DNA from 2 places in the Pseudomonas sp. GW823-FHT05G12 genome. Region 2 is predicted to be linked to the other one. Evidence: riboswitches for the same ligand, from Rfam matches in the RefSeq annotation. Region 2 holds a riboswitch; the other holds the start of a gene.
What was found. A riboswitch is a leader RNA that binds a small molecule or an ion and turns the genes downstream of it on or off. The one in region 2 is predicted to bind thiamine pyrophosphate.
Positions count from the first base shown of each region.

Region 1: it holds a riboswitch for thiamine pyrophosphate, as region 2 does, so the genes downstream of both, thiC (phosphomethylpyrimidine synthase ThiC) here and AC3RCM_RS13790 (TenA family protein) in region 2, are expected to answer to the same signal.

Region 1 is NZ_CM179501.1:5,473,722-5,483,439, forward strand. Features, by position in the region: gene cpdA (3',5'-cyclic-AMP phosphodiesterase) at 1-385, opposite strand, end outside; gene AC3RCM_RS25000 (DUF1249 domain-containing protein) at 471-923, opposite strand; gene AC3RCM_RS25005 (NUDIX domain-containing protein) at 914-1,531, opposite strand; gene AC3RCM_RS25010 (RsiV family protein) at 1,717-2,463, shown strand; gene cytX (putative hydroxymethylpyrimidine transporter CytX) at 2,432-3,715, opposite strand; gene thiC (phosphomethylpyrimidine synthase ThiC) at 3,860-5,740, opposite strand; TPP riboswitch at 5,895-6,001, opposite strand; gene AC3RCM_RS25025 (TolC family outer membrane protein) at 6,162-7,598, shown strand; gene AC3RCM_RS25030 (SPM autocatalytic domain-containing protein) at 7,729-9,718, opposite strand, start outside.
Region 2 is NZ_CM179501.1:3,032,892-3,042,609, reverse strand. Features, by position in the region: gene AC3RCM_RS13800 (SCO family protein) at 1-561, opposite strand, end outside; gene AC3RCM_RS13795 (Ig-like domain-containing protein) at 617-4,012, opposite strand; TPP riboswitch at 4,254-4,368, shown strand; gene AC3RCM_RS13790 (TenA family protein) at 4,447-5,094, shown strand; gene tenA (thiaminase II) at 5,091-5,756, shown strand; gene codB (cytosine permease) at 5,986-7,251, shown strand; gene AC3RCM_RS13775 (PucR family transcriptional regulator) at 7,248-8,465, shown strand; gene codA (cytosine deaminase) at 8,470-9,711, shown strand.

The DNA of each region.
Region 1 (9,718 bases), 2.4 Mb from region 2:
ACCCGTGGGTAGCACCCTGCACGGCGGTGTTGAGCATGACCACCCGCCACGCGCCGATATCGGTCACCGCCTGCACCAGTTCCGGCGCCACCTGCGCCATCACCTGAGCCTCGTCATGGTTGCCCGGCAGCCAGCGAGTGGGTACGGCAAACGGTGCGGTCAGCTCACGAAACGCTTCATAGGATGCCACGCTGGCATCCTGGGACAGGTCGCCCGTGCACAGCAGCAAGTCGACAAGCGGCTGCTCGCGCCGTACCTGGGCCACCACGTGGCGCAGGCTGTCTCGGGTCTTGAGGCCCAGCATGCTGCCAGCCGGGTCGGCGAACAGGTGGGCATCGGTCAGTTGCACCACATGCACGGGGCGGGATTGGTCTGGCGGCGACAACGGCCATCTCCTCGAATGGATTCAGCGGGAATTATGGCTGTGCGACGGTGACGAGCAAACACCCGCAACCGACTCACGTCACAATTCAGCGAACACTTGCCAGTTCGTGGCCGCAGGCCAGGCAGTGGCTGAGCCATTCACCCAGGAACAGGTTGAGCTGGGCCTTTTCGTCCGGCTGGTGCATGGCGTCGTTCGGATACGGGTAGATGCTGCGCAGGCGCCGGGTGTGTTCGGCGCTGACCACTTCGGCCATGCGCGCATCGTGATACACCTGCACTTCCAGGTGTGGCACTGGCAACCACGGCAGGCTGTGTTCCTGGCGCACATGCAGGGTGGTGGTATACGGGCAGGCCAGCACCACGTCGAGCACCAGCACGCCAAGCATCTGGTCACCCTGGGTCATGCCGATGCGGCGCGAGCTCTGGGTGGTGCGCATGTCGGGCAACAAGCGCATCAGCCGGGCATAGTTGGCCTCGCAGGCTGCCTGCAGCCCGACCAGGTCGACTCGATAGCGCTCGCGCAGCAGGTTCACTTCCACATACCTCTTACTTCGTCACGGTTCAGCGCCAGCCATTGCAGGCCAATGATGGTGGCCGCATTGCAGATGCGCCCGTCGCGCACCGCCTGCAGGGCATCCTCGAACGCCCACACGCGTACGCGAATGTCTTCGCCCTCTTCCTCCAGGCCATGCAGCCCTCCCGCGCCCTCGCTGCTGCAACGGCCGAGGAACAGGTGAACGTATTCGTCACTGCCGCCAGGCGACGGGAAGTAGCGGGTCATCGGCCACAGGGCGCTGAAGGTCAGGCCGGCTTCTTCTTCAGCCTCGCGATGGGCGACTTCCTCGGGCTGCTCGTCTTTGTCGATCAGCCCGGCAACCATCTCGATCAGCCAGGGGTTGGCGACCTTGTCCAGTGCGCCCACGCGAAACTGTTCGATCAGCACCACTTCATCGCGCGCAGGGTCGTACGGCAGCACGCATACCGCATCGTGGCGCACAAACAGTTCGCGACTGATCTCGCGCCCCATGCCCCCGGCAAATAGCTCGTGGCGCAGGCGTAACTTGTCGAGCTTGTAAAAGCCCTGGAAGCAATTGGCCCGCTCGATGATTTCGAAGCCCTTGGGCACAGCGTTCAACGCGTCTGACATGGAAATCCTCATTACCTCGAATACTGCTTCGCGCCATCCTACTCCGCACGCCTGTTGGTTTCACCCCTTTCCAGCAACCGCTGGCGCACTTGGGACAGCAGCCCTTCACTCTGTTAGCTTAGTGGCGAACTGAAGGCCGCGCAGACGGTCAAAGGCCGACTTTTCCCTGTTCTGCAAGGATCATCATGACACTTGTCAAACTGACTTCCGTGGCCGTGCTGGCACTCGCTCTGGGCGCCTGCCAGAGCCTGTTCACGCCCAACTACCGGGCCCCGCTCGAGGTCAAGCGCGACGCCTGGGAGCATGTCAAACCCGGCTGCAGCGAGAGCGACTGCCCGCTGGTGAACATCGACATGATCCACTTCCCGGCCCTGCCCAAGCTCGACGGCATCGTCGAAAAACGCCTGCTGCAACTGACCGAAGACAATCAGCATGGCACCGCACCAGCCACCCTGCAGGCCTACGAACAGCAATATCTGGCCAGTGCCGACAAACGTAACAGCAGCTACTTGCAAGCCAAGGTACGCGAGCAGCATGACGGGCTGGTGATCATCGAGTTGTCCAGCTACCTGGACAGCGGTGGCGCCCACGGCATGCCCGGGCGCGGCTTCATCAACTATTCACGCAAGCTGGACAAGGTGCTGACCCTGCAGGACATGCTGGTGCCCGGCCAGGAAGACACCTTCTGGAAAACCGTCGAAGAATCGCACCGTGCCTGGCTGATGAGTGTGGGAATGGACAAGGATGCCGAGTTCGTCAAGACCTGGCCGTTCAAGAAATCGCCGCACGTCGCCCTGACGTACGGCGCGGTAGTGGTCAAGTACGAGGTCTATGCCATCGCGCCCTATTCCATGGGCCACGTGGAACTGAAGATCCCCTACCCGCGCCTGAATGGCGTACTCAAGCCTGAACTGTTTCCCGGCCGCGGCTGAGGCTTAGCAGCCCATGCAGCACACCTGCCAGCAGCAATGCGGGCAGGGTAGCGCCCAGTTCCGGCGCCTTGGCGGCAATCAGGTGATAGGCCACCGCCCCGGCAAACCAGGCCACCAACGCCTGCCAGTGCAAGCCATTGACCTGCGCTGGCAGACGGCGTCGACGGACCACGTAGTGGTCCATCAGCACCACACCGAACAGCGGTGCGAACACCGAGCCGATCAGCAACAGGAAGTTTTCGTACTGTGCCAGTGGCGCCAACAGGGCGATCAGGGTGCACAAAACGCCGATGGCCAACGCCAGGTGCTCGACCTTCAGCGGTAGCAGCACACCGGTGGAAACCGCCGCCGAGTGGATGTCGGCGAAGGCCTTTTCCGACTCGTCCAGCAGAATAAGCAGCAGCGGAATCCCCATGCCGGCGCCCGCCAGGGCCAGCAGCAAGGCATTGACTTCGCCACTGGCGGCGAACGCCAGCGTGTACGCCACGCCCAGGCTCATCAGCCAGGTGTTGCCGATGAAGTAGCCCACTACCGTACCGCCGAACACATGCCTGCCATTGCGGGCAAAGCGCGAGTAGTCCGCGATCAGCGGCAGCCAGGACAGCGGCATGGCGATGACGATATCGAAGCCAACCGCCAGCGACATCGAACCATCCCCGGCACGGTTCCACAGCTCCGCCAGGTCGGCCTTGGCGAACAGGTTCCAGGTCAGCCACAGACAGGCGCCCAGCAACAACCAGATGCCCCAGGCGCGCAGCACCTTGCGCACGAAGGCCAGTGGCCCGCTGACAGCCAGCAGGGTGGCCAGGGCACCGAAGCACAGCGTCCAGAGCATGGGGCTGTTCCAGGCACTGTCCTCACCGAACGCTCGCGCACCCAGCAAGCTGGCAGCATCGCGCATGACGATGATCTCGAAAGCGCCCCAACCCACCAGTTGCAGCAAGTTGAGCAGCGCCGGCAAGCGCGCGCCATGGCTGCCCAGGCTGAGTTTCAGGGTGCCCATGGCGGACAGCCCGGTGTCGCTGCCGATAACCCCCGCCGCACCCAGCAACAGCACACCGACACCGGTGCCCAGGGCGATGGCCAGCACCGCGCCAGCAAGGCCCAGGCCTGGTGCCAGCATAGCGCCGACCTGCAGCACCATCAGGCCGATGCCGAGGGAAAACCACAGTGAAAACAGGTCGCGAGCACCGAAGATGCGCTGCTGGATGGGGATTGGATGGTCGGGAGAGAACTGGCTGGGTGATGTCATGGTCATGTCCGCAGGAGTGATGTTAAGTGGCATACACCACCCTGTGGGAGCGGGCTTGCCCGCGAACACCGGCAAAGCCGGTGCCATGCACCGCAATGCTTGCTTCGCGGGCAAGCCCGCTCCCACAGGGTAAGGTGCTGCGGTTTAGACTTTGTGGTACAGCTGGCTGCCTTCCTGGCGGAACCGCTCGGCCTGCTCACGCATGCCTTGCTCGACCGTCACATCCACGGCCTCGATCTTGGCAGCGTACTCACGCACTTCCTGGGTGATCTTCATCGAGCAGAACTTCGGCCCGCACATCGAGCAGAAGTGCGCGACCTTGGCCGATTCCTTCGGCAGGGTCTCGTCGTGGAAAGCACGGGCGGTGTCCGGGTCGAGGCCCAGGTTGAACTGGTCTTCCCAACGGAACTCGAAACGCGCCTTGGACAAGGCGTTGTCGCGAATCTGTGCACCCGGGTGGCCCTTGGCAAGGTCGGCGGCATGCGCGGCGATCTTGTAGGTGATGATGCCGGTCTTGACGTCGTCCTTGTTCGGCAGGCCCAGGTGCTCCTTCGGCGTGACGTAGCAGAGCATGGCGCAACCGAACCAGCCGATCATCGCCGCACCAATGCCCGAGGTGATGTGGTCGTAACCCGGCGCGATGTCGGTAGTCAGTGGGCCGAGGGTGTAGAACGGCGCCTCGTCGCAGCACTCCAGCTGCTTGTCCATGTTCTCTTTGATCAATTGCATCGGCACGTGGCCGGGGCCTTCGATCATGCATTGCACGTCGTGCTTCCAGGCAATCTTGGTCAGCTCGCCGAGGGTTTCCAGCTCACCGAATTGCGCGGCGTCGTTGGCGTCGGCAATCGAGCCAGGGCGCAGGCCGTCGCCCAGCGAGAAGCTGACGTCGTAGGCCTTCATGATTTCGCAGATTTCGTCGAAGTGGGTGTACAGGAAGTTTTCCTTGTGGTGCGCCAGGCACCACTTGGCCATGATCGAGCCACCGCGGCTGACGATGCCGGTGACCCGCTTGGCGGTCAGGGGCACATAGCGCAGCAGCACACCGGCGTGAATGGTGAAGTAGTCCACGCCCTGTTCGGCCTGCTCGATCAGGGTGTCGCGGAACAGTTCCCAGGTCAGGTCCTCTGCCACGCCGTTGACCTTTTCCAGGGCCTGGTAGATCGGCACGGTACCGATCGGCACCGGCGAGTTGCGAATGATCCACTCGCGGGTTTCGTGGATGTGCTTGCCGGTGGACAGGTCCATGACCGTGTCCGAGCCCCAGCGGATGCCCCAGGTCAGCTTGGCCACCTCTTCCTCGATCGAGGAACCCAGGGCGCTGTTGCCGATGTTACCGTTGATCTTCACCAGGAAGTTGCGACCGATGATCATCGGCTCTACTTCCGGGTGGTTGATGTTGGCCGGAATGATCGCGCGGCCACGGGCGATTTCCTGGCGAACGAATTCAGGGGTGATTTCTTTCGGGATGTTGGCACCGAAGCTGTGGCCGGCATGTTGCTCATTCAGCAGGCCGGCGGCGCGGGCCTCCTGCAGCTTCATGTTTTCGCGGATGGCCACGTATTCCATTTCGGCGGTGATGATGCCCTGACGGGCATAGTGCATCTGCGAGACGTTGGCGCCGGCCTTGGCACGACGCGGGTTGCGCACATGGGCGAAACGCAGCTTGGCCAGCTCTGCATCGTTCAGGCGCTGCTGGCCGAAGTCGGAGCTCAGGCCTTCCAGGCGCTCGGTGTCACCGCGGGCTTCGATCCACGCCGAACGCACATCGGCCAGGCCTTTGCGCACGTCGATGATCACGTCGGGGTCGGTGTACGGGCCAGACGTGTCATACACCAGCACCGGGGCGTTGGACTCGCCGCCGAAATCGGTCGGGGTGTCATCCAGGCTGATTTCACGCATGGGGACACGGATGTCCGGGCGCGAGCCTTCGACATACACCTTGCGCGAACGCGGGAAGGGTTGCACGGACTGCTGATCGACTTGTGCCGATTCGCTGAGGTTGATCGCTTTTTCTTGTTTGGTCATCACAGGCTCTCCTGACGGCTTCCTAGCAGTGGAATGTCGGGGTGAACCTGAAACGCGCGGACGCACCCTCTTTGGGTGCAGTGCCGGACATGGGGGTGCCTGAAGCTGTATGCAGCTGTGACAATCCCGGACCTGGCACAAGAGGCTCCCCGGGAAGGCGAGCAATCTTGTTCCCTACGCAGGCGCTAACCTGATCAGGTTCAACGGGATCCGCACCTCTGCGATCTCAGCCTTTGCTTCAAGGCACCCCGACAAGAACATGCGCAGTCTAGACTGGAGTGGTCAGCAAAGCCAAGCAGGTAAATGCGCGGATGATGAAAGGCACACCGAGCGATTGTTGCCGGGTGCGCATGGCACTACACTGGCCCATCGCTCGATACTCAACAGTTCAGTAATTAAATTTCGTACAAGGATTGCCTCTATGCTGCGCAAACTCTCACTGGCGATAGCCGTGTCTTGTGCGTCCAACGGAGTGGTCTGGGCAGCGGACGTGCCCTCGACAGTCAAAACCGATCTGGTCAGCGTCTACCAGGAAGCAGTGGACAACAACGCCGACCTGGCTGCAGCCCGCGCCGATTACGGGGCGCGCCGCGAAGTGGTGCCGCAGGCCCGCGCCGGGTTGCTGCCAAACCTGTCGGCCGGTGCCGAGATGATGAACACCCGCACCAAGCTGGACGAGCCATCCATCACGTCCAATCGCAGCGGCAACGCCTGGAGCGCGACCCTGGCTCAGCCGATCTTCCGCGCTGATCGCTGGTTCCAGTTGCAAGCCGCCGAAGCAGTCAACGAACAGGCAGCCCTGGAGCTGTCGGCGACCGAGCAAAACCTGATCCTGCAAACCGCGCAAAACTACTTCGCCGTCCTCCGCGCCCAGGACAACCTGGCCGCCACCAAGGCAGAAGAAGCCGCCTTCAAGCGCCAGTTGGACCAGTCCAACGAGCGTTTCGACGTGGGCCTTTCGGACAAGACCGACGTGCTGCAATCCCAAGCCAGTTATGACACTGCACGGGCCAACCGGATCATCGCCGAACGCCAGGTGCAGGATGCCTTCGAGGCCCTGGTAACCCTGACCAACCGTGAGTACACCTCTATCCAGGGCGTGGTGCATAGCCTGCCGGTACAAGTGCCAACGCCCAACGATGCCAAAGCCTGGGTCGAAACCGCCGGGCGCCAGAACCTCAACCTGCTGGCCACCAACTACGCGGTTTCTGCCGCAGAAGAGACCCTGCGTCAGCGCAAGGCCGGGCATGCACCGACACTGGACGCCGTGGCCAAGTACCAGAAGGGTGACAACGACAGCCTTGGCTTCACCAACCCGGCGCCGCAGCAAAACGTGCGCTACGGCGGCGACGTCGAGCAGACCAGCGTTGGCCTGCAACTGAACATACCGATCTACAGTGGCGGCCTGACCAGCTCGCAGGTACGCGAGGCTTACCAGCGCCTGAGCCAGAGCGAGCAACAGCGTGAAAGCCTGCGCCGCCAGGTCGTGGAAAACACCCGCAACCTGCACCGCGCAGTGAACACCGATGTGGAACAGGTACAGGCGCGCAAGCAGTCGATCATTTCCAACCAGAGCGCGCTGGAAGCCACCGAAATCGGCTACCAGGTCGGTACCCGCAACATCGTCGACGTGCTTGATGCCCAGCGCCAGCTGTACACCTCGGTGCGCGACTACAACAATAGCCGTTACGACTACATCCTCGACAACCTGAGCCTGAAGCAGGCAGCCGGCACCCTGAGCCCGCAAGACCTGCAGGACCTGAAGCGCTACCTGAAACCTGACTACAACCCGGACAAGGACTTCCTGCCGCCGGACCTGGCGGCAGCAGCGGCCAAGAACTTCGAGCGCAGGCCTTGAGATAGGTGCTGGACTCTTCGCGGGCTTGCCCGCTCCCACACGGTGCCAGGCCTGAAGGCATGATGCACCTGTGAGAGCTGGCTTGCTGGCGATAGGCCGCCAATATCACTCCAGACATGTACGACAACGCCTAGGCGGCTACGGCAATCGTCGAGTCGATGCGTTGCGCCGACATATCACCGATAAGCACAGGCCCCGCAGGTTCAGGGGCGAACGCAGCCATTGCATCAACAAGATTCCCCAGGCTCGGTAGCGAGTGCTCGACAGCAACCAGCGATGACCCTGCTGAAATGGCGGAAATCTCTGGCACGGCAACCGCTTCAGATGTGACCATTGCCGGCTGCGCAAAGATAAAGTCCTCCGCTGTCACCTGCGCAACTTCGAGCGCATCCAGGTACAGCATCTTCACAATACCTTCCTGCCCCGGCACTGCCTGGGTATCAACGGCTACACCGTGAATCTGCGCAAAGTCATTGAGTTTGAAGCGCTGGACTTTGCTGACGTGCAGATCCTCGAAGCGACTGATGCCTACCTGGGTCAGGTCAATCTTGTCGATACCGTGTCGGAACCCCCGAAGGGTGTTCTTGTAGTCGCTCACACCTTCTTGTTTTGTCACCAGAAATACGCTGGGCGCAACCGTCGGCGGGGAATATATCGTGCCTGCCAACGAAGCCACCAACTGCCCGGATGCGTCACTGGCAAGCGACACGCCACCTGCACCACCGGTAAGCAGAACATTCGCGCTGACAGGCGGGGTCGTCTGCTCTTCAGGGCTGCCCTCGAAATAACCTGGCGCAGCGGTGAAAGCGTCAAGGAAACGGAAGTTCGCTGACCGCAGTTCAGCAATCGTAGTGTCCGCAATCGTCAGCTTCTGCCCACTGCCAAGGTCGAGCACAGTCGAATTGCCGTCCTGTTGCATCTGCAAGTCAGCAAACCCTGAACCACCAAAGCCGACCAGGTCGATCACCTCACGCGAAGTCTCGAACTGCTTGAGTACATCGTTACCGCCTGCACGCTTGTGGATGACAAAGCGGTCGGTACCCTCACCCCCCTTGAGGAGATTGTACCCACGGCCACCATCCAGTAATGCCCCGTTGGGCCCGGCAATCAAGGTATCGTCGCCATCACCACTGATAAGGTTTTGCACCGAGCCAGGGGTTATGGTGAGCGCCGCACCGGCAATACTGGCGCTGCCGCTGGCCAGATCCACCGAGATACTGCGACTTACTGCAGCCGCGTTCAACGTATTGCGCCCGCCAGCGGTGCCGCTGATGGCATCGTCAAGCTTCGCGCGCCCTGGGTTTTCTGCCACCAGGTTCGCGTAGTCGTCGGTGAAGTAATAGACATCATCGGTGGTGCCGGGGCTGCCGACGAGGCGCAGCGTCCAGCGATCAAGCGTTAGCGGTAAGCCAGCAACAGCATTACGCACCTCAAGCTTCCACTCCCCGGCCGAGCGCTCTGCGCGATGATGGGTCGACATGAACCCATATTTGAACGCCCCTGAACGCGAATCGCCCAGATCGTCATCACCCGAGCCCGGCGCCTTGCCTGTGCGATCGAGCAGTACGCTGCGCGTGCCGCCAGGCGACACCAGCGTGAGCGTCATGTCGCCAAGGCGGCCGACCATCGAGTGGACATCGACCTCCACATGCTCCACCAGCAAATCAGCCGGCAGGGTCAAAGACAAAGTCGCAACCTGTCCCGCCGCAACCTGTTGAGCCACTGGTTCACTGCTGGCTGTCAGCAGCCGTTCATTGGCCTTGGTCGCCCGGCTCCCCCAGGACTCGGCAAGGCGCACCGCGGCGCGGGCGTCGATCATGCCAAAGCCATAGTCGTGGCTGGCGTGCATGCCACCGCCATTCCAATTGCGCCCTGCGTTGTAAGCCCATTGGGTTGATGCGTCATCCACTTTGCGCGCAGACAGTGCGAGGATCTGCTGAACATCCCGGTAACCCAACCCCGGGTTGGCCTGCAACATCAACGCCACCACGCCTGAGACGATCGGCGCGGCAAAGCTGGTGCCCTGAGTCGTGCTGTAGGCGCTGCCGACCGACGCACCGCGCTCCGCTTCAAGGCTGACGCCACTGGATAAAACATGGCTCCCCGGTGCAGCGACCAGC
Region 2 (9,718 bases):
CGGGCTTTCGAAAGGCGAGGCTTTCATCCAGCGGCCGGTGGCCTGGTTGCCGATGATGAGGCTCAGGTTGTGGTCTTTGGAGCGGCCGTTTTCCAGGCCATCGATCCACAGCCCCAGGCTGCGGCGTAGTTGCTCGATGTCGTCGGGTTCGCCGGTCAGCAAGGTCCAGCCTGGGCCGATGCCGAACTTTTCGGCATAGCGCTTGAGGGTGGCGGGGGTGTCGTTATAAGGGTCGATGCTGATGGAGTAGAGGAAGATGTCTTTGCCGACCCGGTCACCGAGGATTTTCTGTACCTGGCGCAGGCGCGCGGTTTCCACTGGGCAGGAATCGGAGCAGCCGGTAAAGATGAAGTTGATGGCGACCACCTTGTCCTTGATCAGGTCGTCGAAGAAATGCACTTTTTCGCCATCCTGGGTGAGCAGGGGGATGTTGGGGAAATAGCTGGCCCCCCAGGGAGAGGCCGCTGCTTCGGCCACCGTTCGTTGGGGTTGCAGCGGCCAGAACGGCATGCTGGCGGCGAACAACGCGAGTACCAGCAGGAATCGCCATGAGCCAGGCATGATGCGGTCCTCGTGGGTTGGCTGATGGGGGCCGCATGGCGGCCCCGCTTTGCACTCACTTGTATGTGACTGGCGCTGTCACCGTCTGGCCCAGCGTCGATTTCACCGTGACCGTCGCTGGCGTGGCCGGGCCAAAGCCGGTGGTGGTCACCGATACTCGCCAACGGGCCCCCGTAGTCGTGGCAGTCAGCGTCGCGTTCCCCAAGCTTACAGGACCACCGGTGGTTGCTGCAGTCACGCTGATGCTGTTGCCCGTGGCCACCGTGGTTGTCCCCTGCACATCCCAGGTGAACCGGTTGCCGCTACGCAGTTGCACTGTGGCACTGGTGACCTTGAGCTCGTCGGCCGCCACTGCTGGGGTGACGGCGATGCTGACCGTGGCCGGGGTCACCGACTCGGCCCCCTTGGTATCACGCGCCGTGTAATTGAAGCTGGCCGTGAACGGCGTGGCGACCGTAGCGGGTGGGGTGTACGTCACTGTGCTGCCGTCCGTGCTCACGGTTCCCTGGCCGGAGTCGGGCTGGCTGAGGCCGGTGACCGTGAGCGGTACGTTGCCGTCCGGGTCGCTGTCGTTGGCCAGCACGTTCAGGGTGATCGGCTTGCCTGCAGTCGTTGCGGCACTGTCGTTGGCCACGACAGGTGGTTTGTTGGCCGGGTCGTCATCGTCGTCATGGGTTTTGGTGCGGAACGTTGGCAGGCCTACCGAGGCCATGTAACGCACGCCATCCCATCCTGGCAGCGGGGTGGGCATTACCTGGAACTGCCCCGGGTGCTCAAGGTCCCAGCGCAGCAGCATCGAAGAGTCCTCGTGCTGGGTGTTGTGGCAGTGCTCCATGTAGGTGCCGGCGAACTCGCGGAAGCGGATGGCCATTTCCACCTCTTCGGACGAATCAGGTTCCGACCCGATACGGTACACATCCTTGCGCGCCCATTTTTCCCATTCTGGCGGGGCCTTGCCGTCGCGGCTAAGAATCACGCCTTCCTCGAAGTGCACGTGTACCGGGTGGCTCCAGCCATTGCCGCCGTTGACGATCTTCCACACTTCCAGGGTGCCGTCGCCGCTGAAACCACCGTCGGTGGACTGGTTGGCCAGTTGCGGTGCGGCACTGATACGGCGTGGGTCCATGCTGTAGCCAAAGCCGCCGTCGGTCTTGATGGTCCACGGGGTGGTGTCCGTGCCGTCAGAGCGGCCAAAGATGAACTCGCGGTGGCGGGCATCCTTGAGTTTGGCCTGGTCGGCTGCGGCGTCGCGGTCAATTGGCAGGGGCAGCATTTTCAGGCCTGCAGCCTTGCCTGGCTTGGCCGGCTCATAGGCTACCGGGTCCATGCTCAGGTCCTGGCCGGTGTACGGCTGCACCCACAGTTGCAGAAACTTGCCGACTGCCGGATCGCCGTTGTCCCACTGCGGGCCTTTGCTGGTCTGCTTGATCACCGCCTTGTATTTTTCCGACAGCACGTCGGCCAACGGGATAGCTTGCTTCGGACCTTTGCCGGAGTCGTGCTCCATCAGGTTGACGAAGTACAGCTTGTCGCCTGCCTTGATGCCGTTCTTGGCGAAGTTGATGATGATGTCGTAGCGCTCGGCAATGGCCTGCACCGGCAAGACGCCGTTGTTGTCCTGCAGGTTGCCGTCACCATTGAGGTCCATCGTGCCGTCGAATGGCACCGCGTGTTCCATGATGTTGCCGTCGTTGGCGATCATGTGGAACGGCACCCGCGCATACGACAGGTTGGAGCCGGACGGGCCTTTGAACTCACCACTGGTACCGGCAATCTCCCGCACCACGGCGAACTTGAAGTAGCGTGACACCGAGCCGTTGAGGAGACGGAAACGGTAACTGCGCGCACGCACCTTGAGCCTGGGCTTGTACTGCCAGTTGACCAGAATCTGGTCAGCGAGGAAGCCGTCCGTGTTGAACGGGTTGAACCACAGCTGGCCATTGGCATCCCAGGCTTTGTCGGCAATCACCAGGTTGACGTCATAGTCACGGTTCCCCCAAGGCATGGCTGAACCGCTTGGGAAGCGCAGGTTGACGCCGTCCTGCAGGGCCTCGTTGCCGCGGTCCAGGGCGCTGTAGTAGTTCATCATCACGGCGTTGCCCTTGTAGACGTTCTGCGCCGTGAAATCCATCATGTGGTCGTGGAACCAGTGGGTACTCATGGTTTCGCGCCAGTCGCCACGAATCTTGATGCTGCCGTTCTCGCAGGTTTTCAGGCCCGGTGAACCATCGTTGACGAACAAGGTTTCACCCGGCGAGCAGGGGAAAGCGGCACGCGGGTCCTGGGCACGGGTGTTGATGGTGTCGTAGCCGGCCAGCTGCACCGGCCACCGGTAGTCGTAATACTGGCCAGGGAAGAAGTACGCGTTGGCAAAGCCGTCGCTTTCGGCCGGGGAGTGGCCGTTGTGCTCGTGGGTCGAGATGGTATGCAGGCCAAAGCCACCGTTGGCCGAGGGGTCAATTGGCAGGGCGTTGTAATGGCGCATCAGGATCGGCTGGCCGTAGCGCACCATCAGCAGCTTGGGCGGGAAAGTGCCGTCGAAGGTCCACAGCGATTTGTGGTTTTGCAGCGGCATGTTCGGATGGAAGCGTGTGTCGATGCCCTTGGTGGTGCCCAGCGTGGTCGGAATGTCGGAGGTCTGGTAGTACAGGCCTCCCGGGGCGAATTCACCGACGGCATAGTTGTGCAGTTGCTTGCGGTCGCGCAGGCCGAGGTTGATGCGCGCACCGGCCTGGGCGGTCTTGAACGCTGCCTGCGGGTAGAACTCGTTCCAGCGCTGGTGCGACCAGCCTTTTCCTGGTGGCCGGCCTTCAGCGGGCGAGCCGACCGGCTGGCGGTTGAGGAACATCTCGATCTGCGCCTTCCATGGGTTGCGGTCCAGCACGTTGGCGTACTGGGTCGGGAACGGGTACAGCCCGGGTTGCTTGAGAAACGCTTCCAGTGCGTTGCCACTGGGGCCGCTGCGTGCCACCACGTTGGGGTCTTGGGCGGGGGCCGCGCCGAGGGTCGGTACCGGGAAGCTCAGATCGGGCACCGGCGTGGTCGGGTCGAGCTTCTCTGGTCCGAATTCTTCGAACAGCAACAGTTGCTGGGTGAAAGGTTGCGCACCGAACAACGGGCTGGGTTTGCCGTTGGTAGGGTACTTGTCCGACGTTTGCAGGGCAGGCGGCAGCACGTTGTCGGTGCGTACCGTGTTGCGGTCGCCATACACGCCATCGGTCAGCTCCAGCGAGCCTTCGTTGGCCTCCGGCATGGTGTTCAGCTCAAGCAAGGCAGCGGTCGGGTCGTCCGGCTGGTCGGTGTAGGCCGACGGGTCGGTCGGCGGTGGCATGCTGTTGTCGTCGAGGGGGGCTGCCATGGCCGTGATCAACCCGAGGCTGATCATCAGCGCAGTGACGGAGGATAGATGGAACGCGCGTCTGGACGCGTGACTCGCAGCAGGTGTTTTCATTGGCTTAAGCCTCTTTTGCGGCCGTAGGGCCTTAAGCCATCAATGGCGTTTTGCCCGTTAAATGGCCATCAGCAACAGCTATGCCAACAGATATTTCAGTAATGCTTTGACATACAAAACCTTGCAGTGTCTGGCGTGCACTAAAAAATGGAGCGTCAAGAATGGGGACAGATACCCATTAGCGGGTCAGCATTGCCCACAGTTTGGGGAGTGACATGCGCGGCGCCCTCGGGTATACCTGAGCGCTACCAAGGGGAGCCCGGCAATGGGCTGAGAAACCGCTGAACGCCACAGCGCGGTGACCCTTCGAACCTGATCCGGATCATGCCGGCGAAGGGATGGGGCTTGTAACCTGCCTTTTTGCCGGCCCCACTGCGAGGCCAGTCCATGTCAATTGCCAAGGTCTCGCTGTCACCCTCATCAAGGACAGCAACATGACCGAACGTTTCAGCCAGTCCCTGCGCCGCCAGAGCGAGCCGACCTGGTCGGCGGCCGTTGGCCACCGTTTCGTGACCCGATTGTGCGACGGCAGCCTGCCTGACCCGATCATGGTCGACTACCTGGTTCAGGACCACCGTTTCCTCGACAGCTTCGTGACCCTGCTAGGCGCGGCCATCGCCACCGCTGACACGTTTGAAGCCCGCCTGCGTTTCGGCCGCTTTGCCGGGATGATCTGCAGTGACGAGAACACATACTTCCTGCGTGCCTTCGAGGCCTTGGGTGTCAGCCCGGCGCAACGCAGTGAACCGGCCGATACCGCGCCTACCGCAGGTTTCAAGGCGATCATGCGCGAAGCGGCAGCCACCCGTTCCTATGCAGCGGCACTGGCGGTGCTGAACGTTGCCGAAGGCCTGTACCTGGACTGGGCGCTCAAGGCGCCGAAACCGATGCCGGACAACTTCGTCCATGCCGAGTGGATTACCCTGCATGACAACCCGGCATTCCAGGCATTCGTCGCTTTCCTGCAGGCCGAGCTGGACCGCGTCGGCCCGCAGGAGGCCGCATTGGCAAGTGACTTCTACCAGCGCACGGTGGCGCTGGAGCTGGCTTTCTTCGATGCAGTTTATCCGGAGGGCAAATGAGCATGGATATCTTCGAGCGCCTCAAGGCTGCTGCCACACCACAATGGAACCGCTACGTAGACCATGATTTCGTGCGGCAGATGGGCGAGGGCACGCTGAGCGAGGAAGCGTTCCGGACCTACCTTGTGCAGGATTACCTGTTCCTGATCCAGTTCGCCCGCGCCTGGGCGCTGGCCGCCTACAAAAGCCGCCGCCCGGCCGACATTCGTGCAGCGCAGGCCGGGCTGTCGGCGATCCTGGATGAAACCGAGCTGCACTTGCGCCTGTGCGCGCGCTGGGGCTTGACCCAGGCAGACATCGAGGCCGCGCCAGAGCATCAGGCCACGGTGGCATACACCCGTTATGTGCTGGACTGCGGCGCAGCCGGCGACCTGCTGGAGCTGCATGTGGCACTGGCACCTTGCGTGATCGGCTATGCCGAAATCGGCCGGACCCTGGCCGGGCGCATTGGCGACTTGAGCAATCACCCCTACCGCGAGTGGATTGGCGAGTATGCCGGGGAGGGCTACCAAGGGGTGGCCGCAGCAGCGCGCAAGCACCTGGACGAACTGGCAGCGCGCAGCATGACCGAGCAGCGGTTCGCCGAACTGGCAGGGATTTTTGGACAGGCCTCTAGCCTGGAGGCTGATTTCTGGCAAATGGGGTTGGACGGGACCGTGTAAACCGCCGTGGGCTGGGTGATTACTACCCAGCCCAGGCCCGCTTTGGTGCATGGGCGCCTCAAAATAAGTCGTCGCGCACACTCCAGATCGTCAGATCGTAGCTTTAATGTGCACAGTGCATATGGATTTCTGGGCGAACAGCCCGATTTCTTCCGGGTGGCGGCGCAGGGAAAAGCGGCCCGCATATTGCTCTTTCTGCTCCCAACTACACACCCGGAGCCCCCGTGCAATGAGCTCACCCAGCGAATTTCCCCTCAGCGAAGCCCCCCAGTCCGCCCGCAAGGGCCTGCTGCCGATCGCGATGGTCTTGTTCAGCTTCACCTTCTTTACCGGCACGATGTTCGCCGGCGGCAAGCTGGGCATGGCATTCAGTTTTGTCGACATGCTGTGGGTGGCTACCCTCGGCAACAGTTTGCTTGCCTTGTATGCCGCAGTGTTGGCCTTCATTGCCTCGCGCAGCGGGCTGAATACCGTGTTGATGGGACGCTTCTGTTTCGGTGAAGCGGGGAGCCGGCTCTCGGACTTTCTGCTGGGTTTTGCCGAACTGGGCTGGTATGCCTGGGGTACGGCCACGGTGGCCATCGTGCTGGTCAAGCTGCTGGGGCTGGCGGATGGCTTCGGCATGCCGTTGATGGTGCTGTTCGGGCTGGGTTTCAGCATTACGGCCATTATCGGTTTCAAAGGGCTGGACGTGTTGTCGCGGGTGTCGGTGCCATTGATGTTCGTGCTGCTGTTGGTGTCCATGTACATCGCCACCCGCGATGCCGGTGGCTTTGCCGGCCTGGCTGCAGTAGTACCGCATGAAACCATGACCTTTTCGGCGGCAGTGACCATGGTCTTCGGCACCTTCGCCAGTGGCGCCACCCAAGCCACCAACTGGACACGGCTGGCACGCAGTGGCCGGGTAGCGGTGATCGCCAGCGTGGTGGCATTCCTCCTTGGCAACGGCCTGATGGTGGTGGCCGGGGCGTGGTGCGCGATGGTTTATCAGCAGGCCGATATCGTCGACGTGATGATGCTGCAGGGCCTGTCGTTCGCGGCCGTGGTGATGCTGTGCCTGAACCTGTGGACCATTCAGGGTCCGACCATCTACAACGTGTCGGCCGCCGCCTGCCACTTGTTGCGCAGCGAGCGCCGGCGCACGGCAACGCTGGTGGCGGCCGGGGTTGGCATTGTGCTGGCGATGGGTGGCATGTACGAAATGCTGATCCCGTTCCTGGTGCTGCTGGGGTCGATCATTCCGCCGGTGGGTGGGGTGATCATGGCTGATTTCTGGTACCGCCACCGCGGCAAATACCCGGCACTGGGTACGGCAAACCTGCCTCGCTACAACCTCACCGGGCTGTTTGCCTATGCCGTGGGCGCTGTACTGGCCTATGCCTCACCGTGGGTCGCGCCGCTGGTGGGCATCGCCGCCTCGGCAGTGTGCTACATCGTCATTCTGGAGCTGGGCGCACGCCGCCGCGCGCCGGGCCAGGCGGGCGTCGAGCCGTGAGCCTGGCGCTGGACGAGATCCTGCATTTGCCCGGTCTGCACGAAATGCAGGTGCGGGCCGGAGCGCGCAACCTGCAGCGGCGGGTACGCTGGCCTTACGTGGCGGAGAACGAGGGTATCGCCGAATGGGTGATGGGCGGTGAACTGGTATTCGTCACCGGCATCAACCACCCGCGCGGCGAAGCCAACCTGCTGAGCCTGGTGGAGGATGGCGACGCCGTGGGCATTGCCGGCATGGTGATTCTCACCGGCGGCAGTTTCATCCAGAGCATCCCGGCGCCCGTTGTCGCGCGCGCCGAGCAACTGGGCTTGCCATTGATCGAACAGCCCTACGCGCTGAAGATGGTGGTGGTCACCCACCTGATCGGCACTGCACTGGTGCAGATGAGCCAGGTACGCCGCTCGCGCAACGACATCCTTGGCCAACTGCTCACAGGCGACTACCCGAGCCTGGCAATTGCCCGGCAGCGGGCAGCACACCTGCAACTGGCGCTGGATAAACCGCGGCGCCTGCTGGCTTTGCGCCTGACGGGCGTGGACGGCTTGTTCGAGCGCCACGGCCTGGCGCACGGCGAGCGTACCTGGCAAGCCACCCGCCAGGCCCTGGAAGACCAGCTCGAAGCCTGGTGCCGCCAGCGGCCAGGCAGTGTGACGGCGCAGTTACCGGGCGACCTGTTCGTGGTGCTGCTGGCCGATACACACGACTTACCCGAGACGTTGGGTGCGCTGTACCGGCAGTTGCAAGCCGCGACAGGTGACCTGGGCCTTTACATGGGCCTGTCGAGCCTCGCTGACGATTGCGCGCACTATCGCCAGGCCCTCAACGAAGCACGCCAGGCGCTGGATGTGGCGCAGCATCTGCGCCCGGCCAACGGCTATTGCAACTTCAGCGAGCTCGGCGTATTGCGCCTGCTGCAAGGTATTGTCGACCGCTCGCTGGTCGATGATTTCGTCAGCCGCACCCTCGGCCCGCTGATCGCCCCTGGGCGCAAACACGCCCATGCTTTGGTGCATACCCTCGACGCGTTGCTCATGGAAAATGGCAACGGGCTCAAGGCCGCACAGCGTCTGGGGCTGCACCGCAACACGATCAATCAGCGCATCCAGCGCATCGAACAACTGAGCGGGCAGTCGCTGGACGACCCGCTTTTTCGCATGAATGCTTCGGTCGCCATGCTGGTATGGCGCATGAGCGAAGCCCACGGCAAGGAGTAACTGCATGAACATCATCAACGCACGCCTGCGCGGCAAGCCTGGCCTGTTCCGCGTCGAACTGAACGGCGAGCGCATTGCCGCCATCGTGCCCCAGACCGACGTCGTGGCGCCTGCTACGGCCAATGACCTGGACGCCGGGCAAAACCTGGTGGTCGCGCCCTTTGTCGAGCCGCACATTCATCTTGATGCCACGCTGACCGCGGGTGAGCCGAAGTGGAACATGAGCGGCACGTTGTTCGAAGGCATTGAGCGCTGGTCGGAGCGCAAGGAAATCACCACTCACGACGACATCAAGACCCGTGCGAAAAAAACCATCGACATGCTGGTGGACCACGGTATCCAGCATGTGCGCACCCATGTCGATGTGACCGACCCGAAACTCACCGCGCTCAAGGCCATGGTCGAGGTACGTGACGAAGTGCGTGAGCTGATCGACCTGCAGATTGTCGCCTTTCCGCAGGAGGGCATCGAGTCGTACGCCAACGGCCGGGCGCTGATGACTGAAGCCGTGACAATTGGCGCCGATGTCGTCGGCGGCATTCCGCATTTCGAAAATACCCGCGACCAGGGGGTATCGTCGGTGAAGTTCCTGATGGACCTGGCCGAGCGCACCGGCTGCCTGGTGGATGTGCACTGCGACGAGACCGACGACCCGCAATCACGCTTCCTCGAAGTGTTGGCCGAAGAAGCACGGGTACGCGGCATGGGGCCCCGGGTCACGGCCAGCCACACCGTGGCCATGGGCTCGTATGACAATGCGTATTGCTACAAGCTGTTCCGCCTGCTCAAGCTGTCGGGCATCAACTTCGTGTCATGCCCGACCGAGAGCATTCACCTGCAAGGGCGCTTCGACAACTACCCGAAACGTCGTGGCGTGACCCGCGTGGCCGAGATCGACCGCGCCGGCATGAACGTGTGCTTCGGCCAGGACTCCATCGTCGACCCGTGGTACCCACTGGGCAATGGCAATATCCTGCGCATTCTCGAAGCCGGCCTGCACATCTGTCACATGCTTGGGTATGAAGACCTGCAGCGCTGCCTGGACCTGATTACCGACAACAGCGCCCGCACCCTTAACCTGGGCGAGCGCTATGGCATCGAGGTGGGGCGGCCGGCGAACCTGTTGCTGCTGTCGGCGCCAGATGATTACGAGATGGTGCGCAGCCAGGGACACGCGTTGGTGTCGGTACGCAATGGCAAGGTGCTGATGCAGCGCAGGCCAGCGCAGGTGCAACGTTTGCGCTGACGCTGTT